Regions from separate parts of the Emticicia fluvialis genome, predicted to be linked through region 1. Evidence: riboswitches for the same ligand, from Rfam matches in the RefSeq annotation. Region 1 holds a riboswitch; the other holds the start of a gene.

Region 1 (16,323 bases):
TGCGCAATCATGGCCGCAGCTTGCATACAATCTTGATTTTTTAGAACAATGCATCATTAAATCACAAATTAAGGGTGTGTTTTTGGTATTTATCAGTCTATATCAGCGATTTTTCAATTTCTGATAAATTTTTCAACCTTTCTTGCATAAAACTCGTTATATTCATGGTTAGATTTGCGTCAAAAAACAGAACATAAATAGATGTCTGAGTCTGAAAAAAAATATTGTGATTCGTTAACCGAATACACCCGTAGAAAAACCGTACAGGTAAAAATAGGTGATTTATGGCTGGGGTCTGACTACCCGATCAGGGTGCAGTCAATGACCACCATTGACACTATGGATACAACAGGGTCGGTAGAACAGTCAATCAGAATGATTGAAAGCGGTTGCGAGCTGATTAGAATTACTGCACCCAGCGTAAAAGAAGCACAGAATCTTGAAAATATTAAAAATGAGCTACGCCGCAGGGGTTATACTACTCCTTTAGTAGCTGATATTCATTTTACACCCAATGCAGCCGAACTGGCCGCAAGAATTGTTGAAAAAGTAAGAATAAACCCGGGCAACTACGCTGATAAAAAGCGTTTCGAGTTTATTGAGTATACCGAAGAAAATTATCAGGCCGAACTGGAGCGAATCAGAGACCGTTTTCTGCCTCTGATAAGAATTTGTAAAGAGTACGGCACTGCCATGCGTATTGGCACCAATCATGGCTCACTATCTGACAGGATTTTGAGCCGCTATGGTGATACCCCACTCGGAATGGTTGAATCTGCTCTGGAGTTTCTCAGAATCTGCGAAGACGAAAATTATTTCAATATCGTTATTTCGATGAAATCGTCTAACCCGCAGGTAATGGTTGAAGCCTACCGGTTACTGGTGCAAAGACTTGCCGCCGAAAACCTGAAACCTTATCCGTTGCACCTGGGTGTTACAGAAGCCGGTGAAGGCGAAGACGGCCGAATCAAATCGGCAATGGGTATTGGTACCTTGTTGGAAGACGGCCTCGGCGACACCGTGCGTGTAAGCTTAACAGAAGACCCTGAGTTTGAAGCGCCGGTAGCACGTGCATTGGTAGACCGCTATGCCCGTAGAAATGAAAAAGCGCAGCCCATAGCCCCAATCAATTCCATCCCCGTTAATCCTTACCAGTACCAAAGACGCGAAACGCTGGAGGTTGGCAATTTCGGAGGCTTGAACGTGCCGAGAGTAATTGCTGATTTTTCTGATACAATTGTTGAAAAGCACGAAGATTTAAAGCCAATAGGGCATTTTTATTTACCCTTGCCTGATAAATGGCGCATGAATGATATAGGTGCCGATTATATTTTTAGCGGCAAAACGCCTATTCCGTTTATGCTACCCAATGGCCTGAAAGAGATTCTGGATGCTGAAGCATGGAAGTTGCATGAAGACAAAGTCAATAAGTTTCCTTATTTTGATACCCCCAGTTTTGCCGATGCCATTGCTACAAACCAAATGCACCAGGCTATCAATTTTGTAAAAGTAACGCTGGCCGATTTAACACCGGCTTTTGCAGAAATAATAAAACAGCATCCTACTCTAGTGTTGGTGGTTGAAACAGCCAATGAGGCGGCCATGCCAGAACTACGTAAGATATACTTTGAATTACTGAATGCCGGAATCAAAAACCCGGTTGTTTTGAAACGCAATTACAAAGGCCAGGCAGAAGTAGATGCCCAGTTATATGCCGCTACCGATTGCGGCGGGCTTTTGGTTGACGGCTTCGGTGATGGCATTCTTTTATCGTTCGATAACCCTGCTGCTGCCAATAGCACATCGTTTGGTATTCTGCAGGCGGCGCGTACACGGATGAGCAAAACAGAGTACATCAGTTGCCCGTCGTGCGGTCGTACACTGTTTGATTTGCAGGAAACCACCGCCTTGATACGCAAACATACCGACCACCTGAAAGGCGTTAAAATTGGCATTATGGGTTGTATTGTAAACGGGCCCGGAGAAATGGCCGACGCCGATTATGGCTATGTAGGCATAGGCAAAGACAAAATTGCGCTGTATCGCGGGCAAAACGTGGTGAAGAAGTCGGTACATGCCGACAACGCAGTCAATGAATTAATAGAACTAATTAAAGAAGATGGTCGCTGGTTAGAGCCTGAAGTATTAGAAATGGAGCTGCTGAACGACTGACAATTATAGAACCATGATGAATAAAATCAAACATTATCTGGCTATCGGGCCTGTATTTGCTTACTTTCTAAGGGTTTTCCGTAAAGACAAAGAAGGCAAATATCCGCATAGCTTCAATTTGAAAATGATGCACGGAATCAACAGAATTTCCATCATCATATTTCTTTTCTGTCTGGTGGTAATGGTTACCCGTTGCGCAACACGTTAAACCATGTGTTATGAATCTTGATTCGTTCAGAGAATTTTGTCTGGCAAAAAAAGGAGTTACTGAAGAAACACCCTTTGGGCCTGATGCGCTGGTATTTAAAGTAATGGGCAAAATGTTTGCCTTGGTAGGTATTGACAACCATCCGCTGGTTATCAGCCTCAAAAATACACCTGAAAAGAATGAAGAGCTCAGGGCAGAATATGACGGCATTACAGGGGCGTTTCACATGAATAAAAAACATTGGAACAGCGTAATAGCCGATTCACGTATAAAAGACCCGGTTTTGAAAGAACTGATAACGGAGTCTTACGACCTGGTTGTTAAAAGTTTACCCAAAAAAACGCAGGAAGAACTCAAAAAAGAATAATCTCATGGAGGCTTTGCTGATTGGCATACCGTTTATGATATTTATCTATCTGAGAATCAGACTAGGTCAGGATGTTACGCCCCAGGAGTATGACGAAATCCTGTTCAAAGAAGGCGTAGTGTATTACAATAATGCCGACTATCTGGCGGCTTTCAGGTACTTCAACCTTGCGGTGCTCAACTATCCCAAATCTTCAACTGCTTATTTATTCAGAGGCAAATGTCATTATTATTTTGAGAACTGGGAAGCCGCTCTGGCCGACTTTGAAAAATCTATAAGGATAGATAATGCACTGGCCGAAACTTTCCGTTGGAAAGCCCTGTGCCATTATCATCTTGAAGACTATAAAATGTCGCTTTTTGAACTTAAACGCGCTTCAAGAATGTATCTGGATAAAAACCCGGAAGTAATGAGAATGATTGGCGAGCTGGAGTTCAGAACGGCAGATTTTGAAAGTGCAGAAAAAAGTTTTAAAATAGCTGCCCGGTTGGGTGATAACCAATCTACTCAATTGTTAAAAACGCTTTTTTTTGAACATAGTAAAAAAGCATCAAGTTGAATCAAAGAAATGAATGAAAATCAGTATCTGTTTGTGTATGGTACTCTTTTGAGCGAGTACGGAAACATTGAATCGCACGATTGGATAAATCAGTATGCCGAACCTTTGGGTAAGGCAGCAATGGAGGGCAAAATGTATATGGTAGACTACTACCCGGGTATAATACCTTGCCCCAGCGGAGAAAAATACTTTGTAAAAGGAGAACTCTACCAATTGAAAGAACCTGACAAGCTGTTTTCTCTCTTAGACAAATACGAAGAGTACTACCCGATGGACCCTGACCACTCTGAATACGTAAGAAAAAAAGCCAGGGTAATACTGAAAAGCAATCAGCAGGAATACGAAGCCTGGGTGTATTATTTCAATCAGTCGGTTGAAGACCTTGAATTTATGCCCAAGGGAGATTTCATAAACGAATACCATAAATAGCGGCTGAATTACCGCCTCAGAAAAACACAAAGTTGGCAGATAAACCCTGCCAACTTTTTTTGTATTTTTTCAACAATAACTATTATAAAAACACTTATTTTAATAAATAAGGCAACCTTTGGCAGAGCGGCTGCGTTTTATCTTATAGATTAGTGAATTCACCAAGATATGAAATGAAAAGACTTTACTTGTTGGTCTTATACCTTGCATCCACCATTGCTGCTGCTCAAAATTCTTACACTATTAAAGGCAAAGTAACAGACTTTGTTACGCATGACCCTGTACCGTTTGCCTCTATCAGCTTAAAAAATACCACCATCGGCAAAAACACCGATTTTGAAGGTAATTTTGTTCTCATACTTCCGGCACTCAATTCAGACTCCCTGCTTGTAAGCTGTATGGGCTATGCCAGTAAAACCGTTTTTATACGGCGCGACTCCCTGACCCAAACGGTCAATATCCAATTAAAACCAACCGAGATTCTGTTGCATGAAATCACCGTTCATGCCGGAGAAAACCCCGCCTGGGCTATTATCAGGAAGGCAGTAGCTGCCAAATCAGAAAACAATTTCAAGAAATTAAGCGCCTTTGATTACAAAAGCTATAATAAAATTGAGGTTGATATCAATAACATTACAGATAAGCTCAGAAAACGAAAACTGGCGCAAAAAGTAAACAAAGCCATTGAAGAACTGGGTACACTAACTGACGACGAAGGTAAGGCACTGGTGCCGACGTTTATATCTGAATCGGTATCGCATTATTATTTCAGAAACGACCCCCGGTTATCGAAGGAAATAATAGAAAAGACCAACATTAAAGGCATTGGCGTTACTGATGGCAGCCTTACGTCGCAGTTGATAGGTTCTACATTTCAGCAATATAATTTTTATGTCAATCAGGTTGATATCCTGAACAAAACATTTGCCTCTCCTATTGCCGACGACTGGCGCCTGGTATATGATTATTACCTGGCAGACAGCACCTACCTGGGCGACGATTTCTGCTACCGAATTGAGTTTACACCCAAAAGAAAGCAGGATTTAGCCTTTGCTGGCACCATGTGGATACATAAAGGCACCTGGGGAATTGTGCAGATAGACGCGGCCATCTCAAAAGATGCCAACCTTAATTTTGTAGAAAGAATTAAAATTCAGCAGGAACTTGAACCCGTAGATAATATCTGGATGCCCGTTAAAAACCGGATTCTGGTTGATGTCTCTGAAGTTACCAAAGGTTCGGCCGGGCTTTTGCTCAAGTTTACCAACTATAACGAAGATATTGTTATAAACCGCCCCAAAGATGTAAAGTTCTACGCAAGCGGTATTGAGATATCGCCAGACTACCGCGAGACCGACAATAAATACTGGCAGTCGGTACGGCCGGAACCATTTACAAGAGACGAACAACTGGCCTATACCATGATAGACACCATCAAGACTATACCGGCCATTAAAAACTATACAGAAATAGCCAAGATTCTTACCAGTGGCTATACCCGCTTGTTTCCAGGCATTGAGTTGGGCTCATTGGTTTACACAGGCGCCATAAACGATGTTGAAGGCGTGCGCCTCAGGCTGGGTTTAAGAACCAATTATGAGTTCAGCAGAAAATGGGTGCTGGAAGGTTACCTTGCTTATGGCACAAAAGATGAAGAATGGAAAATGAGCGGAGAAGTAACCCGTATTTTTTCAAGAAAGCCATGGACAACCATGAGCATGAAGGTTTCTCATGATATTGAGCAGGTAGGCTTGCGCAAGGAAGACCTGGGGTTGGGCCCTATTTTTTCGGCCTACATGCGTTTCTTCACTTTGAACAGACCGTATTATGAAAACGAAAACAGAATACAGTTTCAGCGAGAAGTATCAAAGGGTGTGTTTACCTCGTTTGGAGTAAGAACCCGGAGTTTCGACCCCCTCTATAATTTTCAGTACAGAAGTTTACCACACATGGGCGACACCTCGCCTCTTACCACGCGCTTTAACACATCAGAGCTGTTGTCTGAAATAACTTTTGCGCGTGACGAACTGGCTGTTATTAACGATAACGAAAGGCTCAGCTTTGGCACGGTTAAGTCTCCTACCATTACCTTCAAATATACACTTGGCGCCAAGAATATTCTGAATAGTGATTTTAATTACCATAACCTGATGGCCAAGTTCAGCCATACGCTTAATCTCGGATATTTTGGTAAGACCTACTACAGAGCAGAGGCAGGGGCCATATTTGGTACCGTTCCTTACCCATTGCTGAAAAGCCATCTCGGTAACGAATCCATTTTTATTGTCAGCAACTCTTTCAACCTCATGAATATCTTTGAGTTTGTCAGTGACCGCTACGCCACCGTTCGATACAATCATGACTTTGAGGGCTTGCTATTTAACCGTTTTCCGCTCATTAAAAAATGGAAATGGAGAACCTTTACCACCGGAAAATTTTTATGGGGTACATTAAGCGATAAAAACTATTCAATTACGCCCCCCAATTCTGATGCCGGCTTCAGAAATTTCTCAGGGCTGGGCAAAGCTCCCTATATTGAATTAGGCTATGGAGTAAGCAATATTTTTAAGTTTTTCAGGGTTGAAGCCATGCACCGCCTTACCTACCTTGACAAGCCGGATGTACAGCGTTTTGGGGTTAAGGTTTCTGCCGAAATAACACTTTAAGCATTGTATTCTATTTTCAGGAAATTACCCAAAAGAAAAAGGTTTGTTCAATCAATTGCTGAACAAACCTTTTTTTGATTTAGTATTAAGCCAGGTATTATCTGATATACAGCAACTCTCTGTATTTCACCAGTGGCCAGTCTTCATCGTCTATCAGTAATTCAAGTTTATCAACATGATATCTGATTTCTTCAAAGAAATTCTTAATGTCGTTTCCGTAAAGTTTTGCTCTTTCTTCAATGTCGTCTATGGCATTGGCATGCTTGCGTGCTTCTGTCATCTCTTCTACTTTTTTAGATATTTCAGAAACCCGTAACGATATTTCCTTAATGATATTCAATACTGGCTCGGCCTCTTTGTTGAGATCCATATCGCGCAACGCCTTGGCGGTTTGCACCATCTTGCCCTGATAGTTAACAGCCGTAGAAACTACGTGATTCATTGCCAGATCGCCGATAAGGCGAGATTCAATCTGAATTTTCTTGATATAATTCTCCAGTTCTATCTCATAGCGGGCATGAATTTCGCGCTCTGTCAGCACGCCGAGTTTTTCAAATACTGCAATAAACTCAGGTTTCAGATAGGCTTTCAGCGCTTCTGGAGCACTGGCAACGTTAGACAAGCCCCTTCTGGCCGCTTCGTCTTTCCACTCGTCAGAATAACCGTTTCCTTCAAACAATATCTTCTTTGACTCCTTAATATATCCTTTCAGAATCTTTACAATTACTTCTTCTTTTTTACCTTCATGCTCGGTCATTTCCGCATCAAAATCCTGGCGGAATTTTATCAGCTGATTAGCCACAATGGTATTCAGCACCATCATCGGCTGGGCTGAGTTGGCAGAACTACCCACAGCGCGGTATTCGAACTTATTACCGGTAAATGCAAACGGCGAAGTACGGTTTCTATCGGTATTATCAAGCAAAATAGACGGAATACGATTTAAACCCAGTTTAATATACGCGTTTTCACCTTTCTCAATAGAAACTATTTCTTTGTTTTCAATGTCTTCCAGTACCTTAATCATTTCTGAACCAAGGAAGATAGAAACAATGGCCGGAGGCGCCTCATTAGCACCCAGGCGGTGTTCGTTGCCTGCGGTGGCAATACTTGCTCTCAGCAAATCGGCATTGTCGTGAACGGCTTTTATTACGTTTATCAAGAACGTTACAAAACGTAAGCTCTCTTTAGGTTTGGTACTTGGGCCTAAAAGGTTTACGCCGGTATCTGTACCCATCGACCAGTTGTTGTGCTTACCGCTACCGTTAATACCAGCAAATGGTTTTTCATGAAACAAAACTTCGAAGTGGTGTTTTTTAGCTACTTTACGCATCACATCCATTAACAGAATGTTGTGGTCGCAGGCAAGATTTACTTCTTCAAAAGTCGGGGCTACTTCAAACTGAGCCGGGGCTACCTCGTTATGACGCGTTCTAACCGGAATACCCAGTTTCAGACACTCAAATTCAAAGTCAACCATAAAGGCATTAACTCTTGGGGCAATACTGCCAAAGTAGTGGTCTTCCAGCTGCTGGCCTTTTGCCGGGGCATGGCCAAAAACAGTTCTACCGGCCATCATCAGGTCAGGTCTGGCATTGAATAAGGCCTTATCCACGAGAAAATACTCCTGTTCTGCTCCTAATGTAGCTGATACTTTCTCAACATGACGGTCAAAAATAGTGGCTACTTCGGTAGCTGCTTTGTCGAGCACCGATAGAGACTTTAACAACGGCGATTTGGAATCAAGCAGCTCACCTGTGTACGAAACAAAAATAGAAGGTACACAAAGCGTACCTGTGCCGGCGTCGTTGTAAATAATAAATGCCGGAGAGGTTGGGTCCCAGGCGGTATAACCACGCGCCTCAAAAGTGGCCCTGATACCCCCGCTCGGAAACGAAGAGGCATCTGGTTCTTGCTGCACCAATGAGCTGCCTTTGAATTTCTCCAGGGCTTTGCCATCAAAATTAATGTCAAAAAAAGCATCATGTTTTTCGGCAGAGCCACCCGTTAAAGGTTGAAACCAGTGCGTATAGTGTGTGGCACCTTTTGAAACGGCCCACGATTTCATGGCAGACGCCACCTCGTCAGCTATCTCACGATCAATTCTTTCACCACTCTTAATGGCAGTTGTTACTTTGGTATATGCCTCCGGCGACAACATGGCGCGCATCACGTCATCATTAAAGATATTTGCGCCATAGTATTCTGTTACTTTGCCAGCAGGTATGTCTACTTTAATAGTTTGGCGGGTTTGGGCTTCATCTACCGCCTTAAATCTTAATCTTGCCATTTTTTATTAGTAGTTTTGTTGAGATGTCCTATATTTGGGGTTAAAAATAGAGAAAGTACATCGATTAAAAAAGCATTTATAACTTTTGATCAATAAGTGATATTTCTTTATTAAAAACAAGTCTGCCAGCCTCAATTATTGGCTGCGCAAACTTTGACCAAAGCTTGAGCTAATTTTACTAAACCGATTCAATGAAAGAAAGATTACAATTTTTACTGATTTACTATGGGTTTTGGGTTATCTTCTTTCTGGTTGCAAGACTAATTTTTTTGGGTTATCATATTGAAGACACCAAACTGCTTACCTTGCAAACCGTATGGGGGATTTTCTGGAACGGTATAAGAATGGATTTTTCAATGGCGGGTTACCTGTCTGTTATTCCTTTTTTGCTGGTGGCATTCTCTAACTTCATTAAAAAAAGCAGGCTCGAAAACTGGATTTTCAGCTATACTTTTATAATGGTTCTTTTTGCCAATCTCATTGTTGTAATTGATCTTCAGGTTTTTAATACCTGGGGATACCACCTGGATGCCACCCCTTTGCGGTATCTGAAAACACCGCGCGAAGCCTGGGCATCGGTTAGTTCTTCTCCGCTCTTGCAGTTGTTTCTCAGCTTTCTGATACTGCTAACCGTTGCGTCATTAATTGTTTACAGAATCATAACGCGTAATATTGACAACTGGAATTACATAGACAATCTGCCTTTTATTCCGGTTGCAATTCTTGTTACCGGCTCGCTGATTATACCCATACGCGGCAGCCTGGGGGTATCGCCCATGAACCAGAGTACCGTTTATTTTTCAACTAATAATTTTGCCAATATTGCTGCGGTTAACCCCACCTGGAACTTCTTCAGCGCGCTGGTTAATGGTTCTATAGATAAGGTAAATTCTTATACCTACCTGCCTAAAGAAGAATTGAGCGACAAAATCAAGGAATTATATGTAAGCTCAAAAAAAGGGCAGAAAATTTTAAAACAGGGTATCAAAAAACCAAATGTACTGATTGTAATCTGGGAGAGTTTTACAAAAAAGGCAACCGGACATCAGATTAATGGTCTTGAAGTTACCCCCCGTTTCAATGCCCTGAAAAAAGAAGGCGTTTATTTTTCGAATATTTATGCCAGCGGCGACAGAACAGACAAAGGCATACCGGCTATTTTGAGTGGGTATCCGGCACAGCCAATTGCTTCTATCATTACAGAACCCAACAAATCGGCCAAGTTGCCGGTTTTAAGTAAAGATTTTGAGCAGAACGCCTACGCAACCGATTTTTATTATGGCGGAGAAATTGAATTTGCCAATATTAAGTCTTATCTCTATTCTTCTGATTTTCAGAAGATTGTGAGCAAGCAGGATTTTGATTCAAAATACTGGAACTCTAAATGGGGTGCACATGACGAAATCGTTTTTAACAAGTTTCTGGCCGACCATGCCACAGTGAATCAGCCGTTTTTCTCGACCATATTAACGCTGAGCAGCCATGAACCATTTGAAATTCCGATTGCCAACGCCTTTGAGGGTGATGATGAGCAAACAAAATTCATGAATGCGATGTATTATGCTGATCATTCGCTCGGTGACTTTATTGAAACGGCTAAAAAACAGCCCTGGTGGAATAACACCCTGGTTATTATCATAGCCGACCACGGCCACCGGATACCGCCAACTGGCAAAAAAGTTGATGATTTTAAAATACCGATGCTTTGGCTGGGTGGCGCTTTGGCTAAAACGGGCATTGAGGTTTCGTCGGTGGCATCGCAGATAGACATTTCAGCTACTTTGTTGCATCAGGTGGGTTTGAACGCCTATGCCTATAACTGGAGTAAGAATATTTTTGACCCCAAAGCAAGACCATGGGCGTTTTTCTCGTTTAATAATGGGTTTGGGTTTGTGCAACCAAAGAAAAACCTTATTTTCGACAACATCGGTAAGAAAATGATTGAGTCTGACGGAGACATTACCCCTCATGACCTTGAATTAGGCAAAGCGCTTATTCAGCGTACTTTTCAGGATTACCTAGATAAATAGCCATGAGCAAGATAGAAATTCCTGAGCACACCATATTTGTGTGCGACGGTAGTAAATGCGGTAAATACAGCAAAGAAATAAGGAAGGTTTTTAAAGAGAAAATCAAAGAAAACCATCTGAAAGCAGAAGTATTGCTTGTAAAGATGGACTGCTCTGATAATTGCGATTACGCGCCTGTGGTTAGTTTTCAGCCGGAAAACGCCTGGCATGGAGAAGTAACAGAGAAGAAAGCAGAGAAATTTTTTGGTAAATATATATTGGGTGAATAAAACCCGATAGGCTTCATTTCTCTCCGCATCGGCAGTATGACCCCACATGAGGGAGCGAACGCCGTGCGGAGAGATTTTTGTTTTACTACTTCCCGACAGTTGGGGAAGGTCGGGATGGAGCCTTACGAATTAATCTGCACCACCCTACGCATACGTTTGGCAGCCTCTATCATGTTTTTAAGGGCTTCTTCGGTTTCTTGCCAGCCTCTGGTTTTAAGGCCGCAGTCGGGGTTTACCCATAAGTTGCGGGCAGGTATTACTTCCAGGGCCTTATCGAGCAAGGAAACCATTTCTTCAACAGTCGGAATCCTCGGAGAATGTATGTCATAAACCCCCGGCCCTATTTCGTTCGGATATTTAAAGTCTGCAAAGGCCTTTAGTAATTCCATCTGAGAGCGCGACGTCTCAATGGTTATCACATCTGCATCCATAGCTGCAATAGATGAAATGATGTCGTTAAACTCAGAATAACACATGTGGGTATGAATCTGCGTTTCGTCTTTCACCCCGGCTGCGCTCAATCTGAAAGCATTCACCGCCCATTTCAGGTACTCGTCCCATTTCGATTTTCTGAGTGGCAAGCCTTCTCTGATAGCCGGCTCATCAATCTGTATCACCTTAATGCCTGCTTTTTCTAAGTCAACTACCTCATCTCTGATAGCAAGCGCAATCTGGAAAGCCGTTTGCGAGCGGGGTTGGTCGTCTCTCACAAATGACCACTGCAATATGGTAACCGGCCCGGTAAGCATGCCTTTCATTAAACATTTTGTTTTTGACTGTGCAATGGCCGACCAGCGGACTGTCATGGCTTGTGGGCGTTCTATGTCGCCGTAGATGACGGGTGGTTTTACACAGCGGCTACCATAGCTTTGTACCCATCCGTTTTGTGTAAATACGTAGCCCGTCAGTTGCTCACCGAAATATTCAACCATGTCGTTTCTTTCAAACTCACCGTGTACCAGCACATCAATGCCCAGGTCTTCCTGCCAGCTGATTGCTTTTTCAATCTCTTCTTCAATAAGTTTTTCATAGGTTTCGGGCGATATTTCTCCTTTTTTCAGGCTTACACGTAATTTTCGTATTTCTAAGGTCTGTGGGAATGACCCAATGGTGGTTGTAGGGAAAACCGGCAGGTTCAGAGCCTTCCATTGCAGCTTTTGTCTGATCTCAAAATTGCTTTCACGGTTAAAATCATGCGCATTTAATTTTCCCAATCGTTCTTTTACGAATGTTTTGTGAATTTTTGCAGATTCCCTGCGTTGTCTGATTACCTGCTGGTTTTCTGTCAGTGTGTCCAAATACGTATGGGTTGTTTCTGGCTCAGCCAGTTTGGCTAGGGTAGCCACCTCCCAGAGCTTTTGTCTCGCAAAGGCGAGCCAGTTTTTGATTTCAGCCGGGAGCGACTCCTCATCTTTTTCAAATGCAAGGTCGCAAGGCACATGTAATAATGAGCATGACGGGGCTACCGCCACCCTGTTTGCACCAAGTGTTTGCAAAGCCGTTTTTATAAGCGCTAAGGAAGCAGTAAAATTGTTTTTCCAGATATTCCGGCCATCCACTATTCCTAATGAAAGAATTTTTTCTGAGGCCCTGAACCCTTCATTGCTTAAAATGGCTTCTAGCTGCTGTGGCGCTCTAGCCAAATCAATATGCAGGGCATCAACAGGTAAAGAAAGCGTCAGCATCAAATTATTCCCCAGGTCTTCAAAATAAGTGGCAAGTAATAATTTTTGTTCAGGCAGGGCCTTCCTGATTACCTGATATGCCTTTGCAAAAGCTATCGTTTCTTCTTGGCTCAGGTCCATTACCAGATAAGGTTCATCAATCTGAATCCATTGTGCGCCTTTAGCATATAGTCCCTTCAATATTTCAAGATAAATCGGCAAAAGCGCATCCAACAGGTCTATTTTATTAAAACCCGCTTCTTTTTCTTTACCTAGTAACAAATAAGACACCGGCCCAATCAATACCGGCTTTGTTAAAAATCCCTGCTCTCTGGCTTCTTCAAACTCTTCTATGGCTTTCTTCGAGAAATTGCTGAACTGCTGATTTTTTACAAATTCTGGCACAATGTAATGGTAGTTGGTGTCAAACCACTTGGTCATTTCCATAGCGCTTATATCCATACCGTCTTTTTGCACACCCCTTGCCATAGCAAAATAGAGCTCCAGTTCATTCGTCTGCAAAGAATGGTATCGCGTGGGTATGGCCCCCACCATGAGCGACATATCCAGTACCTGGTCGTACAATGAAAAATCGTTAGACGGCACAAGCTCAATACCTGCTTCAGTTTGAATCAGCCAGTTTTTAAGCCTGATTTGTCGTCCGGTGTCCAACAATTCTTCTTTTGTGATTTTACCTGCCCAGAATGCCTCGCAGGCTTTTTTTAATTCGCGTTTGTTACCGATGCGCGGGTAACCCAGATTGTGAGTAAACATTTGATTGATTTGTTAAAGGTTATCATTACCCCGAACCCACCAATTCCCGTTTCAAGGCCGGGATTTTACAGAAAAAACAAAGCAATGCCATCCCAACCAATTATTAATGGCCGGAACATCCTTTTTTTGATTCCATAAAAACAATGCTTGACTAAAACCTTAATCGTGAAGGCCTAGCCATTTAGGTTAACGGCAAGTATCTGACTTTTAAACTGTTCTCCAAGGAACATTTAATTACAGTAGCACGTCTGTTCGTGATTCTCACACGATTCCTTCTTGGTTTTATTAAAGCAAGCCTCAATAAAAACCGTTAACCCGATTGAAAGGTATTGCGAAGACACTGCAAAAGTAAAATAAAACATCTGTTTTCAAAACAAAATTAAGATAATATGTCTATTATTAATTATAATATTAGATACAAACGCTATAATAATTGAAATAGTCAGATAAAATATTTTATTGCTGTACGCATAAAAACTAAAAAAGCACAGGCAATACCTGTGCTTCGTCTTACAGAAAACAAATTTTATTCTTCTGTGCCTATTTTTCCTATTTCTTTATCAACTACAAACAATCCGGTGCCGTCAGTACCAATCACATCAAACAGTTCAAGGGCACGGCGGGCGTTGGCTTCTTCTTCAATTTGTTCTTTTACAAACCATTGTAAGAAATTCTCAGTGGCGTAATCTTCGGCATTACGGCATTTGGTAACCAGTTTATTGATAGTATGCGTTACGTTAATCTCGCTTTGTAAGGCAGCTTCAAACACACTCTGGAAAGTCCCCCACTCTAATTGCGGCGTTTCAACGGCAGGGCTGATGGCTGTTCCGCCTACAGATGCTACGTAATGGAAAATTTTCAGCATGTGCTCGCGCTCTTCGTTCGACTGGCGATACAGGTATTCGGCGCTTTTAATGTAGCCATTGCGCTCACACCATGAGCCCATCGACAAATATTTGGCAGAAGCCTCAGCTTCCATTTTTATCTGCGCATTTAATGCGGTTTCAATTTCTTCTTTAAGAGACGTACGAAGTCTAACCAGGTCTTTCATAGTATAAATAATATTGTTTATTCAAATGTATGACAATATTACAATCAGAAAACCGTAATTGTTCAAATGAAAGCCCGAAAAGGTAAAATTTAGATATAATCTAAATATAGAGAAGATTAAACAACTTCATAATCGCCCAGCAATTCAATCAGAAATGAATTAACATATAAGGCAAACTTGGCACCAGACAATAACTCTCTCAGGTGGATAAGGTCACAAAGGTGTAGTGTAAATGTATGATTAGTATTAGGTGCCTCAATGATGTCGAAGTCGGCCTCGTCAGATAAATCGTATAGTTTATCTATAATATTAATGCTGTCAACCAGCCGTTTAAAATTTATAAAATTATGAATTTTAAATGCTGTGGTCATTCCTCCAAACTCAACAAAAATCCTGTTAGTCAGGTCACATTGCCAAACAATCCCTTTATTTGTTTTATGCAGCTCCGCTTTCATTCTTTCCGGCACGTTCAGTTTTTCCATTTCTTCAAAACTCTGATTGACTGTAAAAATATTACACTACAAAATTAGGTGCTGTTTAGAATAAATCCAAATAAAATTAAAACTATTTGGAACTGGTCTAAATAATTATTTTCTGTTTGTGCATACCTCTCAAAGTATTCTATTTTTTACCGCCAAAACCTCATAAAGTTGCGTTTCACCTGTGAGTATTTATACTTATTGCAGCCAAAGTATCTTCACTAGTGTTTCTTAGAAAAATGAAATCCGATAAAAATGCAATTTTGAAAAATATTAGTGCAATTTGAGGCCAATATTTATATTTTTTTTGTTATTTCGTCAAAAATAGGTTTCAAAAATGATTGATGTATCATTAAAATTAGTAGATTTACAACATAATCACACTCAAAGAATTATTATAAACCAAGGCAATCTTAATATTTCTATAATTAATTGCATTTTTTAAAGAAAATAAAATTTTTCACTAAAATAATTGCTGTTTAAAGAATCTTATATTGTTTTTTGCATTTATATTTGTAACATATTCTTTGATCAATAACCGATACATCTTAAAAAATTACAACAATGTCAGTAGCTAAATTAGAGTACATCTGGCTTGACGGTTACAAACCAACTCAAAGCCTTCGCAGCAAAACCAAAATAGAAAAGAATTTCAGTGGCAAATTGGAAGATTGTGATATGTGGTCTTTCGATGGCTCTTCTACTGAACAAGCTCCTGGTGGTTCGTCTGACTGTTTATTGAAACCCGTTTTCATTTGTCCTGACCCTGCTCGTCTGGGAACTGGTTATTTAGTAATGTGCGAAGTATTGAACGCCGATGGTACTCCTCATGAGTCAAACGGTCGTGCTACTATTGAAGATGACGATAACGATTTCTGGTTCGGTTTTGAGCAAGAGTATTTCTTGTGGAATCCGGAAACCAACAAACCCTTAGGCTTCCCTGTAAACGGCTACCCTGCTCCGCAAGGCCAGTATTATTGCTCGGTTGGCGCTAACAACGCTTTCGGTCGTGAAATCATTGAAGAACACTTGGAAATTTGTCTGCAAGCTGGTTTGAACGTTGAAGGTATCAACGCTGAGGTAGCTGCCGGACAATGGGAGTTCCAGGTATTTGCAAAAGGTGCAAAACAAGCAGGTGACGAAACCTGGATTGCACGTTATTTTCTAGAAAGATTAGGTGAAAAATATAATGTTGCAATTAACTGGCATTGTAAGCCACTAGGCGCAACAGACTGGAATGGTTCTGGTATGCACGCAAACTTCTCAAATACTATCTTGAGAACTGCAGGCAAAAAAGAAACTTACGATATTATATGTCAGGCGTTCGCTCCATTTGTGAAAGAACACATTGCTGTTTACGGTGCC
Region 2 (16,323 bases), on a different contig from region 1:
GATAGGTTTCCTTGTTAAATTCGGTATAATGTTTTTTCATGTAGGCTCTGGCGCCTATCATGCCTACTTCTTCGGCACCTGTCAGAACCAGTTCCACATCCAGATTGTCTAAATTTTTAGCCCACAACTTCTCGGCGGTGGCAACTGCGGCGGCTACTCCGGTAGCATTGTCAGAAGCGCCGTTTGAATAGCCTAGGCGGAAATAGTCTACCGTACCCACTACCCCCTGCAACAGAAAGTAAAAAGCTAATACGTTGCCTATCATCATAATGAAATTGTTTGGCGCCAGAAACTGAGAAATGGCTATAAATTGCGCCACAATCATCAAAAACAGGCTCATTTTTAAAGACTTCCGGAAGTTGCCAACCATTTCGGGGCGATAAAGAACCGAAATAGGGGCGGTGTCCCAATGTGCCATCAGGATGAGTTTCTTAGGTTTGCTGGTTGCTTTACTTTTAGGCTTAACTACGAGGTTATACGAAGTAACCAGTGGAGGAAAACCCGTAACCGGCGATGCGTACCAGTTGAAATACAGCATTGCCAGTGTTACAAATATGAGTGTGATAAAAAGCCCGGCAATTGGAGAGAAATTAAGAGTTAATAAACCGGCAAACAAACCACCGATGAGCCACCAGACAATAGAAATGTAAGTTTTAGGCGTTCTGAAGGCCTCCTTTGAAACGTCATATTCCGGAAACAAACTGCTTAGATATTCAAGCACAGGTATTTCATTAGCGGTGGCTACACCTCTGTTAGGAAAAGCTGCCAGTTTTTCTACAATTTGTTTTGCGGTCATATTGGTCTAAGGTTTGTTATCTCCAGTCGAGTTATCAAGTATTCTAAAATTTTCAATAAATAAGTCTGTTTCAGAAGACATAGAGATTTTCCTAATAAACTTATTCTTTAGTCGCCAATCATATTCACTTTTTAGAACACCAATCTTTATTGTTTTGCCTTGATTTGTGTAAATAATATCTCCATTATTGTAATAGTAAGGTTGAAAAAAAGTTTTATCTCCTGTATGAAAATTTAATGTGGGAAAGTCTTTCAATTCTAGCTCAGCACCACGTCTTTTTATATAGATATTTGTTATCTCACTTACAAAGTATATTCTTTCATCAGAATCAGATTTTTCTCTTACTAAAATCCAAAATGTAGCTATTGTAAGAATAATTGAAACTAGTATTGCAACAGGACCGATTCTTTCAGAACCAGGTATTCTTTTTAGCAAAGCAATTTCAAATGTTGACTTTAAATTTGGGTCAACCGATAACTTTCGTTTTCTGAAAAAGCTAATAAAATCTGAGAAATTTTTATAGTCCCGGCTGCTTATAAAAATTGTTTTTTCAATTGTTTTAAAAACCAAAATTTTATTTGATTTATAGCCTTCGGACTTAAAATATTCTATATTCCAGGCAACTATATCAGAAATCTTTATTTCATCAAGGTATTCATTTTTTGGTGTAGCTATAATGATTCTATCTGAATAGAAATAATAAATGTATTTGGACAAATTAAGAATCAGGTAGCTACTGCCAAATAAACATAACACCGCAACGAAAAGTAATACCCATGAAACTAGTATAATTGAATTGGCTAAAAGCCAAAAATACCCAACTAAAAACAAGCTGGCTAATAGGATAGATGCAGCATAGTTCTTTTCAGGTTGTGAAACTATTGGTATTTCTTTAGATTTTCGCATGAAAATTTATTGAGTTCAACTTAACTTTCATTCTCAAAAAAAGCCTCAATTTCTTTCCATGATTTGAATCTTTGATAACCGGTTACCTTCTGATTATGAATGGCGCTGAACATCAGCGGTTTACCTTTAAAGGTTTTCAGGTTTTTCTCGTGGTCGTCAATCATATAATCGGCGGCTACAATGCTTTTATCTCCGCAAAGCACAATGTTTCGCCATGATATAAACGGAAAATGCTCTTCCAGCCAGTCCATTTTGTCTTTCAATGAATTTGGGAATTCGGTAGCTGCCGATACAATAAATACTTCATATTGCTCATGCAGTTTTTTTATTACCTCTACGGCATCTGCCATTACCTCTACATCTCTGAAAAAGCCCGGTTTAAATATTTCAACCCGAATTTTATGATAGTTTTTTTCTTCAAAAATCTCAAAGTAAGCTTTGTTTTCAAAATGTTGCTCTGTGAAAGCCGTACCGATAATGTGGTTATAAGTTTTCAGGATTTTCTTTCCTGTGGCCGCCATTACGTCATCCATATCAATGGCAATTCTCTTTTTGGTCATTCTTGATTAAGGTTTTGTTTGTGCGAATATAAACATAAGATTTTACAACCCTTCATTTGTGTTTATAAGTGTTTCAGTTTTTCATAAACGCACTGCCCAATACTATTTTTTGTGCCTGTTGCTGTTATTTTTAAAAATCATTTTACCTTTGCAACAGTTTTAGGTGCCTTATACAGCTTCCGATAGTTGTTTCAAGGCTTAAAAGGGAATCCCGTGTAAACCGGGAGCTGTCCCCGCAACTGTAAGTTTCTTTAGTGCATTTCAACTGCATGGCCACTGTTATACGGGAAGGCCGGAGATGCTGAAACGAGTCAGGAGACCTGCCCAAAGCTATCCTTATTTGCGCTTTACGGAGGATGAAGCCAACTGAGCGACAGACTATCATTCATTTTACATGTGTTAATTAATTGAGTATTTTTATCAGATGCTTGTGTCTGAGGGTTTTGCCCTTTGCCTTTGCGTGGCTTCTGCTGTCGCAGGAAATTGTATTGGGCCAGACTGACTCAACCAGAATGCTGGACGAAGTGTTGGTGAAAACCTTCGCTCCAACCAGGTTTATGGCAGGGCTAAAGATTCAGCGTATTGATTCAGCCACAATTGAGCAGGCAAAGTTTCAGACCCTGGCCGAATTTCTAAACTTTCAGGCACCGGTTAATTTCCGGCCCTATGGAAACGGGCAACTGACAAGTATAGGATTGCGAGGTACTTCAAGCAATCATACGGCTGTAGTCTGGAATGGCATCAATATCAACTCTCCAAGTACAGGGCAGAGCGATTTCTCCACTTTGCCTGCTGCAGGTTTCGACCTCCTGGCTATTCAATACGGGTCATCGTCATGTGTGGTAGGGTCAGATGCCGTTGGAGGCAGTATACTGCTCGACTCAAAGCCTGTCTGGGAAAATAAAATGCAGTTAAGTTTCGGGCAGCGGATGGCCAGTTTTGATAACCGCCAAACACAGTTAAGCGCCCGGGTTTCAGGCAACAGGGTTTCGTCAAAGACGGTGTTTTATAGTGGCGTTTTGAATAACAATTACCCTTATACAGAGCGGAACTATTATCCGGTTGAGCGTTCAACCACTTCTTCAAGAGGCTTTATTCAGGATTTGTTTTATCTCACCAAAAAACAAAACCAGCTTTCGCTGAACGTCTGGGTTTCTGATAATAATGTCGAAATATCGCCGCAGTCAATCCATACAAGAGAGGTTTTGCAAACGCAGGCTGTCAGGATTCTGAATACCTATCAATTTAAAAAACTGACTGTCAGAGGTGGTTATGTGCAGGATATCACCAATTATGGTAAGGGTAATTTTGTTAAACCCAGCCGGACAGCCATTGACCGGTTTTTGATTCGTGCCGAACATGAATGGCAGATTTCAAAACTTACAGCCCATATTGGCACTGAGGCAGCGCATGTAATAGCACATGTTGACGAATATGAAAAGAACACCATTGCAGAGAACAGATTAGACGTTTTTGCCTGGCTGAGGTACCAGGTTTCAAAAAGATTACTTACCTCGCTTAATGTGCGTCAGGCCTTTGTAAAAGGCTTTGAGCCACCCTTAGCCCCTGCTTTGGGTTTTGAATATCAGCTTACTGAATCCACTAAATTAACGGGCAATGTTTCACGCAGCTACCGGGTGCCTACCATGAACGAACGCTATTGGTCTGAATTAGGCAACCCGGAGCTGAAGCCCGAAGACGGATTTAATAAAGAGATGGGTGTTAGCTGGAATAAGCAGCGCCATACTTTCAGTTTTAGCTCGTCGATGAATCTGTATCATAATCTGATTGACAACTGGGCCTACTGGAATCCGGATTTGAATTACAAGGTACAGAATCTGCAGCAGGTATTGGCCAAAGGCCTGGAGCTTACACACAAAACGCAATATCAGCGCGAGCAACTGGCGGTTGGGTTTCATGCCCAATATGCTTACACGCATTCTTCGCAGCAGAAAGCTTATAATGTTTTCTCTGCCGATGTAATAGGTAAGCAGCTGATTTACATACCGAAGCACAATTTTACCGCCAATTTATATTACCAGACAAACGGGAAAACCGGGTGGCTGAAAAAACACGGAACGCCGTTCCGTGCAACGCTTCAATGGCAAGCCAATAGCCGTAGGTATTACACGTTCGACAACTCTAAATGGCTCGATGGCCAGCATTTGGTAAACCTGATACTTGAAAGTGGCCTGAAATGGAAGCATGCAGACGGTCGCTTGTTTTTTCAGGTAAACAACCTGTTTGATGAGCTCTACCTTAACTCAAAACGCAATGCCATGCCCGGCAGAAATTATGCAATCAACTTTGTTTTTAACATAAATAAGTAATCCAGATGAACTACAAAAAATTATTGTTACTTGGTTTTGTTTCTATTGCTTTATTCTCTTGCGAAACCAAGGATGCAGAACCCGCACAACCATACGACACAGGTGTGATAGTGATTAACGCCGGCAACTTTTTTGATAACAACGGCACACTATCTTTTCTGAAACGAGATTCTACAAAAGCTACCCTTGATGTTTTTCAAAAAGAAAATAAGCGCTCAATTGTAGGGGGTATTACAGAATACGCAGAAATAGACGGTAAAGGAATTATATTAGTAGATAACTCTACTGACGGCCAAGACGCCATAGAAATTGTAAATGCCCGTACCCTTAAGTCGGTGGCGTCAATAAAAGAAGTTGAAAACCCACGCAACGCTATCAAAGTTGCTTCTAATAAAGCTTATGTAGTTTGTTGGGACGTGCTGAATGCCGATTATTCATACAAACCAGGGTATGTTCTGGTAATTGATTTGAACACCAATAAAGTAACCAAAAAAATTGCTGTGCAAAATGGCGCCGAAGGAATTGTGGTTGTAGGTAATGAAGCCTTTATTGGTAATGACCCGTACTCGGGCAAGAGCGAGATTACCGTAATTGATATTGCCAAAGATGAGGTGTCTGGTAAAATTTCGATGAAAGGCGGTACCACCAATCTTGTAGTTGATGCCAACAACAAGATTTGGTGTTCGGTTGGTAAAGAAGTTTTCCGTATTAATCCATCTACCAAATCAATCGAAGCTACTTTAAGTACCGAAAAAACAACAGGTAAAGTACCCGGAGAATTGGTTTTAAGTGCCGACAAAAGAACTATCTATTTTGATTATTCGAATTGGAGTGAAGGCGGAGAAGTATATAGCTTTAATATAAGTGATGCGGCAATATCAAACGCCAAGCCCTTAATCAAGCGTACATTGTCTGGCCTGGGATTTGATACAAACGCAAATATTATCTATGCTGGTGTTACGCCGTCTTACAAGCAGGCAGGTTATGTTTTCAGGTATAAAGTAACCGGAGAACTGATTGATTCTGTAAAAGTAGAAATTGCACCCAGTAAGTTTTTCTTCAAATAAGATGTTGGCTTGTTGCGCAATTCCGTAAACCGGGCAAGGCGAAAGCAACCATAAACCTATAAAAAAATGCACAGAATTGCCGATGTTTTGGCCTTTCTGTGCATTCTTCGTTTCTAAATGCTATCTTTACATTTTTACCAATCAAAATTATTAATTAAAACTTGCAATTTAGCGAATTTAACCTACATGAAGACCTGTTGTCTGGCGTAAACGCCATGAATTTCGTACAGGCTTCTCCTATTCAGGAGCAAACCATTCCTATTATTCTTTCAGGAAAAGACCTTCTTGCTTCTGCGCAAACCGGCACTGGCAAAACCGCTGCCTTTCTTATTCCTTTGCTAGACCACGTTGTGCGAAACCAAAGTAACCAGACCTCGGTGCTGGTGCTTGTGCCTACGCGTGAGCTGGCTAAACAAATAGATGAACAAATAGAAGGATTCAGTTATTTTATTAATGCCACCAGCATTGCCATTTATGGCGGCGGAGTAGGGGAAGAGTGGAATCAGCAGCGAAAAGCCCTTGTACATGGTGCCGATATTATTATTGCAACGCCCGGGCGTTTGATGGCGCACATGAAAGCAACCGACCTGAAGTTTGACCACATTAAATGTCTGGTACTTGATGAGGCCGATAAGATGCTTGATATGGGTTTTTCAGACGACATTATGTATATCCTGAAGCACCTGCCGGTGCAACGGCAGAACTTGATGTTTTCGGCAACTATGCCTAAAAAAATAAGAGATTTTGCCAACAGAATACTGAAAGACCCCGCAGAAGTGCGGCTGGCCACATCAAAGCCAGCGGTAGGTATAGACCAGCAGTTTTATATGGCCACCGATACCCAGAAAATACCTTTGCTGGCACATTTGCTCAAAAATGACAATGTACAGTCGGTGATTGTGTTTTCGTCGCAGAAAATGATGATTGAAAAAATCATCAGGGCTTTAACAAAACTAAACCTGGATGCCCGGGGGATATCATCCGATAATTCGCAGCAGGAACGCGAAAACGTATTGCGCGACTTCAAAAATAAGCAATTTAAGATTCTGGTAGCTACCGATGTGCTTTCAAGAGGTATAGACATCAATAATCTGAGCCATGTAGTAAATTTTGATGTGCCGCGCGATGCCGAAGACTATATCCATCGTATCGGGCGCACAGCCAGAGCAGAAACCACCGGTACGGCTATTACATTTATTAATGAAAGAGACCAATACCGTATTGTAAATATTGAAAAGCTATTGGAGCGCGAAGTTGAAAAGCAAAGCGTTACCGAAAGCCTGGGCCTGGGTGCTGCTCCTGAGTATAAAGGGCAGAACAGAAATGCAAGAACCCCAAAGCCTGACGGCCAGACAGGTAAACCGAAAAAGAAATTTTTTCGTCGTAATAACAAGCCGGCAGGTAACTAAAGCATCATAAATAGCCATGTAGACCCACTATGTGGCTATGTATGCTGTGGTTAAATTTACAGCGTAAAAGAAGTCTGATACCTCAATTAAACTTCTTTATGGGTTCTGTATTTTGTAAAACGTAGTTCAGCTCTTCTACGTTGTCTATGTTTAGTTTTAATATGCCTTTTACGGTCCATATTTCGTCAGTCGCAAAGCGGCGGGGTTGTTTCAGTTTCAGTTGTATGATTGATTCAGGCCCCGAGCCTCCGCAGAAAAAACAGGCAGCCATAGGATTGGCCGAAAGCACAAATACGTTTTCAGCCGGGTCAACCGGAATCATATATCCTCTTATTAGTATCACTTTTCCTTCCAGTGCTTTTACACGCTCGCCAAATTCAGGGTAAAGAAAAAACATATTCTCCTGTTTGTTAAATTTCTTCTTAAAGCGTACATCCTGCAGGTCTTTCCATGTAATGTGCTGGGTTTCGGCCTGCACTTTAAAGCCGGTATTAATGATGCCTGCCACTACAATGAGTATTAGCCCTACCGAAAAATATGAACTGAATTTTTTCATAGTAAAATTGTTTATGCAATAATGTTGCAAATATAGTCAGAGAGATTTATTTTTGCATCATTGTTGCAAGTATTTCATCTATTAAAGTTCAGGTATTTCTACATATACTTATCTGCCTGTCATTAAATTATAGTATTATGACAAAAGTATTGTTAGGATTCCAACTGGTTACCGCTTCTTTCGTTCACCTGATTTGCTGTGGTTTACCATTGCTGCTGAGTATCAGCGGTGGTTTAAGCATTTTTATAGCCTTGCAGGCGTATGCGCCTCTTTTACTGTGTTGCCAGTTAATTATTTTCGGGGTTACTTTTTATCAGGTGTACAAACCTGCCGGCAAGGCCTCAAAAGTGCAGCGCACCGGATTCTGGTTTATTTCTCTGGTTTCAATTGTTTTCTATTTTTATCCGCCGGTTCATTGGTTTAAGTCAGAAGAAACCCGGTTAAAAGAGGCACAGATACAACGTTTTTTCAAGCATAAAACACAATAATGAAATGAATAAAATTCTTTTGTTTTTCGCAGCAATTGCAGTAATGGGGTGCTCGTCAAAAAATCCGAAAGACAACCCCGTATTGGTAGAGGCCAATGAGGTACACATGCAGGCAGAGGCTATTCAGGAGCAAGTTGAGCCTGAAATAGATAAGCTCGACAGCCTTAGTAACCTTTTACTTGCAAAAAAAACTTTAAAAGCTGATTCGTTAGCCAGGGAATTGACAACCTTGAAGGCTGACTTTAATACTTGGGAGAAGAACTTCTTTGCGGTGCCGGGTTTTGAACATACCCATGAAAGTGGCCATGAGCATGAACACCATCACCACAATTCGGTGCCTGATTTACCTGCCGAAAAAATGCTGGAGGTGCAAAAAGAAATTAAACAAAACATTGAGCAGATTAAAACACGCCTGGAAAGTATTTCTGTAGCGGTTAAGCAACTCTAAGATAACAAAGCATTACTTATCAATTCAGTTTGGGTTCTACCCAGAGCGCTACTAAACCCACCAATATAATCAAATACCAGGCCCAGTCTGGCAAAGTGGTGGTAAGTGACTGTAATGATGCTTTACCACCACTAATAGTATTTATGCGCTGATGCGCCTGCAAGGCTTCTTGTATTTGCACGGCTTGCTTAAGCCCTCCTGTGTTTTCTTCCACATAAAGCGATAACGAATCCTGAAATGATTGCCAGCCCGGTTTTCTGAAAACATAGCTTCCTGAATAGGTAAGTGGATTGACTGGCGATTGAGATAAAATACTTGTATCTGTATCTATCCTGATTTTTGAAGAAACCACAGTAGGATTATTAATAATAATAGATGTTTGCGTATCGGTAAAAACAGGAGCATCAATCAGAATGTTGTCGGTAGCAGAAGGGGCCAGTTGTTGAAATACCGACGACCAGATACGGGCATAGCCGAGGGTATCGCCACTTAGTTTCAACGGGAAAGTCTCATTCAGAAAACTCAAACCAATTGACCCGGCTTTCTTCTGAATGGCTATGGGGTATTTACCGATTAATTTCTGGTTAACGGCCGGTTCAGGCACATAAGGCAGTGCTGTAAGATTATCAGCAACGGTTATTGTTTGGTCGTTTGATATTTTTTTTATGCGCCAGTTAGTGCCCAAAGCCAGATTCAGCGTTTTAGCGTCTTCTTCGGGTTTAGTGCAGTTAATAAACAAGACACTTTTGCCTTCGGCAGCTGCTTTTTTTACCAGTGTATGCGTTGCATTGGCAGGGTCGGTTATTAAAATATCAGCGTCGAACGATTTAGTATCGCCGGGCTTATTGATAGTAACCTTGCTTTGGGCGTCTTTGGCAATGGTAGTAATAATCTCAACCTGATAATTGTTTCTGCCCAGCCACTCTGATAGATTTTTGCTTTCAAAATCAGGATTGGCTAATATGAAAAGTACTTTACGTGGCTGTGGAGCTTGTGCAAAAAAATGAATGCGCTCAAGCGGCGCCTCATCCAGTGTTAATACTGCCTCCGTACGACCAATGGTAAAAACCGGAAAACTGAAATGAAAAGTATTATGGCCTTTTTGCAATACGAGGCTATCTAACGTTTGATTACCATATTTAATGGCGAGTGTCTGAGGTTTATTAACGGTTAATTTACCGCTCAGTTCTTGTATGTCTCCCTTTTTTACAATGCTTTTATATCGTAAATTCTGTAGTTGTGCTTCGTCAAAATAGGGTATCCAGTTTAGGTTCCTGTTACTCAACCAGCTGAGGGTTTTAGGGCTGAAATTCTGCCCTAAGAGATAAACATTGCCGGGGCTGTCAGCAAATTGCGGATTATTACTGATTAAGCGGTTAAAGTCCTGCTCATTGAAAGAATCTGCGATTTGAAGGCTGTCTTTTATTTTCTGAACATAAGCCATGGGTATTTTGGCGGCAGCCAATAAAATTTTGTTGCCATTGGTAGTATGCTTAAAACCCGGCTGAAAAACAAAAAGAAAAACTGCCAGCCAAACGAACAGATTCAGCCCAAGTCGTATCAGTAAGCGTTTATTAGGCAGAGCTTTTGACCGCCACAACAACCATAATTGGATAATCAATAGGAACACCAAGCCTACATAAAGTATCCACTTTGACTGGAAGACTGATAATATGAGTAAGTTAAATGCCATGTATTAGTATTGGTCTGACAGGTAGCATTACCTGATATTTTTCCAGAATGCCTTCTCCAGTTTTTTTTCTGCCGAATAAGATTTGTTCAATATGCCTTTTGGCTGGGTAATACCGGTTAGCTGGTATAGTTTGGTCTTTAGCTCCGCTTTTTCGTCAGTCGATAAATCCTTATCGTTGATTAAATTCTGAAGCTGGCTTAAAACAGACCAGTTGCTCAGCTTGCTATTCATTACCTTGCCACTCAGGTAAGTACCTAAAAGCAATAAGCTTTGTTTTTGATACCCGTTTAGTTTCAGGCCTTCTTTTTTGGTATCTATAATACCCAGCACCTGAGCTACCAGGAGTTCTAACTTTTGTTGAGAAAAATTCTTTTCATAGCTGAAGGCCTCGTTGAACTTCGTCAACTCGCCTGTCATGCGCTTTTCTTTTTCTTTGATGGGGGGTGGGTCAAAGCTGGTTTTCTTTACAAATGTACGCGCCTTTTGCTGTGCCGATTTTAGAAATTCGAGAGCCTTTTTTTCAAATGGTAAGGCTTTTTCAGGCTCGTAAAGACGCAGGTGTAATTCTGACTGCCACATTTGTTCGAGCGACATTTTTAACAAACTTCGGGTAGATTGTTCGTAGAAAGTATTGGCTTCGCCATCATCATGCGAGTGCACGTAGTCTTTCAGAATAGCTGCCAATGGGTCTTCGTTGTCCTGATTACCTTTAGTTTCTGCGCCGTGGTCATGGCTATGTCCATTAGCCTGGTGCTTTTCACCATCTTCATGGTCGTGCTCGCCTTCGTCATGTGCATGAGTAAAGCCTTTCAGCAGGTCGCCACCCATAGCCGATCCGCTGATAGCGTCTGACGGAATAGGGTCGCCGCCACCAATAGAGTTTTCAAACTCTTCACCCAGATACTGTCCATAACGGAGGCGTAACGCTTTCTGGTCAAAACCTATTTCATTAGATGTACTCTTAAAATCTTTCAGGCTGATTTTATTTCTTTTGGCGATGAGTTTTTCAGTATCAATAATAATCTGGCGCTGGCTTCTGAAATACTCAGGAAGTATATTCACGGCCATGGTAGCCATCTCGGCTTCCTCTGTTTTTGAGGTATCTTTATAAACAATAAAGTAGGTGTCAGACTTGGTATAGTTGGGTTCCGGCTTTTTATTGTCAATGGCGGCCCAGTAATAATAAAGCTCATCGCCGGGGGCAAAGTTTAGCGCCTTTAAATCAATGGTTTTGTTGATGAAAGCCTCCTTGAAATGAGCCTGATTTATAGGTAATTTAATTTCTCTGAATTTTACGTTCTCTCCTGACCCCCTGGCTACAGTGGCAATGATGAATGCTTGAGTTACCTGAAAATCATCTGATATTTTTGCTGAAATCTGAACGGTTTTCGGGTCTTTCAGGAAATGGAATTTATACAGTTCTTTAGATGCCGGGTCAATTCTGGGTGCCAGGTCCGGTATGGCTTCCAACCGGTAATAGTCTGACTGAAATATGAGGGAGTCTTTCCAATAGGCTTTTATGGCATATAAACCAGAGCCTTGCAGCATGTCGGTGTATTCAAAAACTTCTCCTGTTTTCCTGAAAGCGAGTTCTTCGCCTCTGTTATTGCTCAGTTTCACAGCCAGATTATTGGTATGATTAAACGCTACAAGCCATTTAAGCATAGAACCGCTGATGGCAGAGGCATTTAAATCGTTATTTGTTTTGGTTGGTAATTGGGTATAGGCAGGTGGTGTAATGGTTAATTGTGCTGAACTGAACACAGGTGGTTTAGCCATTTCTTGTGGCGATGCTTTGGTGTGGGTCTCAGTGCTAAAGGTTTCTTTGCTTTGATGCTGTTTTATAAGCGGGTACCCTAAATAGATAACCATAGAAACGATTGCTATGGCAATCGGAACCCATATTTTTGAATTGATTGCCGAAGGTGTTCTGTGTCCTTGCAATTTTGAGGCTAATCTTTCCAATTGCAATTGCTCAGCTATGTTGGGTTGCGACACCTTGAGTAACTGAAGGCTGTACTCGGTGTCTCCGACTGTTTTATGGATTAACCTTACTGCTTCATTTTGTTTATCTTTAAACAATTGTGTCTGGTAGGCGCTTAAACCAAAGGCAAGCAGGCTGCAAATTAGCGATACCGACAAAGAACTGCTAAAAACCGATACCAGTAAAAAGGCGGAAACTGCCACCAGCAGACATGTAAAGAATGCCACCGCATATAACTGGAAGCGCACACCCGATATAATATGTTTGACCTGATTCATGCGTTTTTAGTGATGGCTATATAACGTTCAATGCCCAGAATAATGATGAAAGCAAAAAGTAAGATTCTTGCAAGTTCATTTTCCTGATTTGCATTAACAGCGCCGGATTTAGTAAATATACTTTGCAATTGCTGATTACTCAAAACCGTAGGCACAGGGTTTAAATCATAGTGTTTTATCAGCGTCTCTGCCAGCCATTCAGGAAACTCACCATTAAAAATGGCCGCAGATGTTTGTGGATTGAGGCTGTACGGAATCTGAATAGTATTCATCTGGTATCTTAATTGGTTTACCGGAATATTGTCTGTGTTAGAAATGATGTTCAAAGTTGATTCAGAATCATATTCTGATTTTGAGCTTAAAGGTTTATCGCTGAATACCCAGTTGTATTTTTTGTGCTTGTTAACCTCCGTATCTGCTGTCAGTGTAATATTATACACTTCTTCCAAAGCTTTTAATGAAGCTAAAATGGTTTGTTTTTCTGCTTTATTCTGATTGAGAATCAAAACCTCGATTGGTGCATTATTGGCCGGGCTGCCGGTATAAGTATTGTTGTTGTCTGATTCTGCTTGCAGCGCCAATTGATTGGCAGCGTTTACAAATAGTTTTTTATTACCAAAAGCTAAATAGGGCTTCAGGTTGTTTTTGGATGAATCAACTATGGTATGCAGATTGAAAGCAGATGGTACAAAAATTTTAGGTACTTGTGCCAGGTTCTGACTATTAATCAAATAAAGCGCTATATCTTCTTTTTTGATGGTTTGCGCTAATTTATTAAGGCATGATTGCAAAAGTAGCGGATTAAAGTTATCGGTTTGGTGTACATTGCCCAGGTCATCCGCTAAGGTTAAAGCGGGTTGAATCCAATAGATTTTTTCACCTTTTTTAAGCGCATCCTGCAATTCAAACTTAAAGTTATCAATTATCAGTTTGTTTGGTTGAACCAGATGTATTTTCTGAGACGAAGATGACGCATCAGACCAGTCGAAAACAGGCTTGCTTAATAAAAAGCAAAGCAGCAATAGAAGCAGGCACCTAAGCAGTAGCAATAGAATATTATCCAGCCGGATGCCTCTCGACTGTTGTAGGTTTTTTTCCAGAAGCCACTGGGTGGCAGCCCATGCTAAAACTTTACCTTTTTTCTGATGCCAGAAATGGATAATAATGGGTATTGCAATGGCCAAACCACCCCAAAGCATCAGAGGATTTAACAATTCCATACTTAAAATTTTCTTTTCTTTAATGACTCGGCAATGACTCTTGCGATGGGTTCATTAAGTGTAACTCTGATTAAACTAACGTTTGGAATCTGTAATGCAGTTTCCAGATTTTCCAGATAAGCCATTATACCGGCTTTAAATTCGGCCTTTACTGCTTCTGCCTGTAATTCTATTTCCTTTTGCGTTTCTAAATCTTTGAAACGGTAAAATCCATTCAGGTTGAAGTTGATTTCGTCTTCTCCCAAAACCTGAAATATTATAATATCGCGCCTGGGGTTGGCAATATTCCTGATTAGCTGTATCCATTCGTTATCTGCCTGCAGAAAATCAGAAGCCATTACAATCAGCTCTTTTTGCTTCTGTTGAAATTCAGCAAATTTCGGGTCGTTATTTTGCCAGGGCCCTTCTGCTTCTGCCTTTTCAAGGGTATATAAAATTCGGTGAAAAGATTGCTTGCCAGACGGCACCAATGTTTGCAGATTGCCATTTTTAAGCGAATAAAGACTCATCTGATCGCTTTGCCGATACCCGAGATAAGCCATTGAAGCCAACAGGATTTTGCAATATTGCAGCCGGCTTACAGATTTTTCCTGGTAGTTCATTGAACCAGATAAATCAAGCACAAACCGGATATGCAGGTTACTTTCCGTGGCCGATTCTCTCACCAGGTGCTTTTGAGTACGGGCAAATAGTTTCCAGTCTATTCTTTTCGGGTCGTCGCCCGGTTCGTAGTGTCTGTATTGTTCAAACTCTGTACCGATACCTGAACGTTTACTGCCATGGATACCCAGCATCACTTCTTCACTAACCAAGCGGCCAGCCAGTTGCAGATTATTTAATTTAATGAGTTCGGTAGTGAGCATCAGGTTTATTTTTTCAACAACTCCCCAATTACGTTGTCAGTAGTTATATTTTCAGCTTCGGCACGGAAATTCAATGCAATTCTATGACGAAGCACCGGATACGCCAGTGTCTCAATGTCTTCCGGAACGACCGAGAAGCGTTCGTTTAATACCGCTCTTGCTTTTGAGCATAAAATGAGCGCCTGACCTGCGCGGGGGCCTGCGCCCCAGTCGCACCATTGTTTTACAAATTGAGAAGAACTATTGGCCGGGCGGGTATTTCTTACCAATTGGTTTACTTTCACAATCAATTCATCACTGATATGTACCTGTCTGGTTAGTTTTTGTAAATCTATTATCTCGTTATCTGTCAGCACGGTCTGCAAAGTTTGTTTGCTGCTGCCTGTTGTACTTTTCAGTACGTTGAGTTCTTCCTGTTCAGACGGGTATCCCAGTTTAATATAAAGCAGGAAACGGTCAAGCTGAGCTTCTGGCAGGGGATAAGTACCAGCCTGTTCAATAGGGTTCTGCGTAGCAATAATTAGAAAGGGCAGGGGCAGGTCATAATTGGTGCCGGCGTATGTAACTTTATATTCCTGCATGGCTTCCAGCAAAGCTGCCTGCGTTTTGGGCGGTGTACGGTTAATCTCGTCTGCTAAAACAATATTGGCAAAGATGGGCCCGCGGTTAAATTTGAAAAACTTCTTACCTGTTTCGTGGTCTTCTTCCAATATCTCGGTACCAATAATATCGCCCGGCATTAGATCCGGGGTAAATTGTACTCTTTTGAATTTCATGTCAAGCGCTTCTGACATGGTTTTTACCATCAGTGTTTTGGCAAGCCCGGGCACACCTTCCAGCAAACAATGGCCACCCGCCAGTAAACTAATCAATATTTCATTGATGGCTTCTTCCTGGCCGACAATAACTTTACCGATCTCTTTTTTTAAGTGTGGTAGTTTAGATACCAGCGTTTTATAGTGATTCAGATTCTGTGTTTCCAATGTTTAAACTGTTAATGCGTAATTGATGATATTTACCCCAAACTTGGTGTTGTCTTCTGCCAGCCAGCGTTTATTTCTGAAGTCGTAGTCCCATTCGCAGCCATAATCTTTATTGCTGTAAAGAAGGCCGATTCTTCCGTTAATTTGTATGGCTTTCAGGTAGTCGTGTACCAGGTCATCGCCCCAGCCGTTCAGCTCGAAACTGGTTGTAGGCGGGCCATCAAAATGAAAAAATGAATGGTAAATGGGATGAGTGTTGGGTATTTTCTGAAGTGCTTTGGCTCCAAAAGTGCGAGTCATTTCCTGCTCAAATGATTTGGCAAACAATCCGTCGATATCATGGTTACAGTCGTCGACGAAGACAAATCCACCGTTTTCGACATATTTTCTGAAATGTTCTCTCTCCTGACTTGAAAACTCTACCAGCTTATGGCCACTTAAATAACAGAACGGGCTTCTGAATATTTCGTTACTGCTCAATAACACTACTTTCTCTTTTTCATCAACGGGTATGGTAGTGTATTCTACCAGCGAATTTAGGATATTGGAAGGCATGCGCTGATCTGTATCCCAATCCCCCGAAGTGTATTGAATCCGAGTGAAAACGAAAGGTTTCAAATGTTGTGAAGTGTTAATTTTCAGTAATAATTCCTGGTAATTTGGCTTGAGATAATAGAGAAAGAGACTTCTCTATTATCTCAGTTTTTTTCCATAACCACGGACTACCAGTCCGTGCTACTTT

The links. Region 1 has a riboswitch for cobalamin ahead of metE (5-methyltetrahydropteroyltriglutamate--homocysteine S-methyltransferase). Riboswitches for the same ligand answer to the same signal wherever they lie in the genome.
Region 2: linked by a shared signal. The riboswitch ahead of NZ848_RS14905 (TonB-dependent receptor plug domain-containing protein) and the one ahead of metE (5-methyltetrahydropteroyltriglutamate--homocysteine S-methyltransferase) in region 1 are both predicted to bind cobalamin.

The regions. Positions count from the first base shown of each region.
Region 1 is NZ_JANUSD010000009.1:67,341-83,663, reverse strand. It holds gene ispG ((E)-4-hydroxy-3-methylbut-2-enyl-diphosphate synthase) at 202-2,172, shown strand; gene NZ848_RS12005 (DUF6728 family protein) at 2,189-2,380, shown strand; gene NZ848_RS12000 (MmcQ/YjbR family DNA-binding protein) at 2,391-2,747, shown strand; gene NZ848_RS11995 (tetratricopeptide repeat protein) at 2,752-3,306, shown strand; gene NZ848_RS11990 (gamma-glutamylcyclotransferase family protein) at 3,316-3,735, shown strand; gene NZ848_RS11985 (DUF5686 and carboxypeptidase-like regulatory domain-containing protein) at 3,909-6,401, shown strand; gene NZ848_RS11980 (glutamine synthetase III family protein) at 6,499-8,691, opposite strand; gene NZ848_RS11975 (LTA synthase family protein) at 8,883-10,721, shown strand; gene NZ848_RS11970 ((2Fe-2S) ferredoxin domain-containing protein) at 10,724-10,990, shown strand; gene metE (5-methyltetrahydropteroyltriglutamate--homocysteine S-methyltransferase) at 11,113-13,428, opposite strand; cobalamin riboswitch at 13,603-13,755, opposite strand; gene NZ848_RS11960 (ferritin) at 13,955-14,479, opposite strand; gene NZ848_RS11955 (hypothetical protein) at 14,596-14,961, opposite strand; gene NZ848_RS11950 (glutamine synthetase beta-grasp domain-containing protein) at 15,523-16,323, shown strand, end outside.
Region 2 is NZ_JANUSD010000012.1:99,275-115,597, reverse strand. It holds gene NZ848_RS14920 (M28 family metallopeptidase) at 1-796, opposite strand, end outside; gene NZ848_RS14915 (hypothetical protein) at 803-1,702, opposite strand; gene NZ848_RS14910 (5' nucleotidase, NT5C type) at 1,723-2,262, opposite strand; cobalamin riboswitch at 2,407-2,604, shown strand; gene NZ848_RS14905 (TonB-dependent receptor plug domain-containing protein) at 2,670-4,592, shown strand; gene NZ848_RS14900 (DUF5074 domain-containing protein) at 4,598-5,659, shown strand; gene NZ848_RS14895 (DEAD/DEAH box helicase) at 5,821-7,068, shown strand; gene NZ848_RS14890 (DUF3299 domain-containing protein) at 7,151-7,624, opposite strand; gene NZ848_RS14885 (hypothetical protein) at 7,762-8,112, shown strand; gene NZ848_RS14880 (hypothetical protein) at 8,117-8,560, shown strand; gene NZ848_RS14875 (hypothetical protein) at 8,580-10,253, opposite strand; gene NZ848_RS14870 (hypothetical protein) at 10,281-12,515, opposite strand; gene NZ848_RS14865 (BatA domain-containing protein) at 12,512-13,735, opposite strand; gene NZ848_RS14860 (DUF58 domain-containing protein) at 13,738-14,598, opposite strand; gene NZ848_RS14855 (AAA family ATPase) at 14,604-15,581, opposite strand; gene NZ848_RS14850 (DUF4159 domain-containing protein) at 15,585-16,199, opposite strand.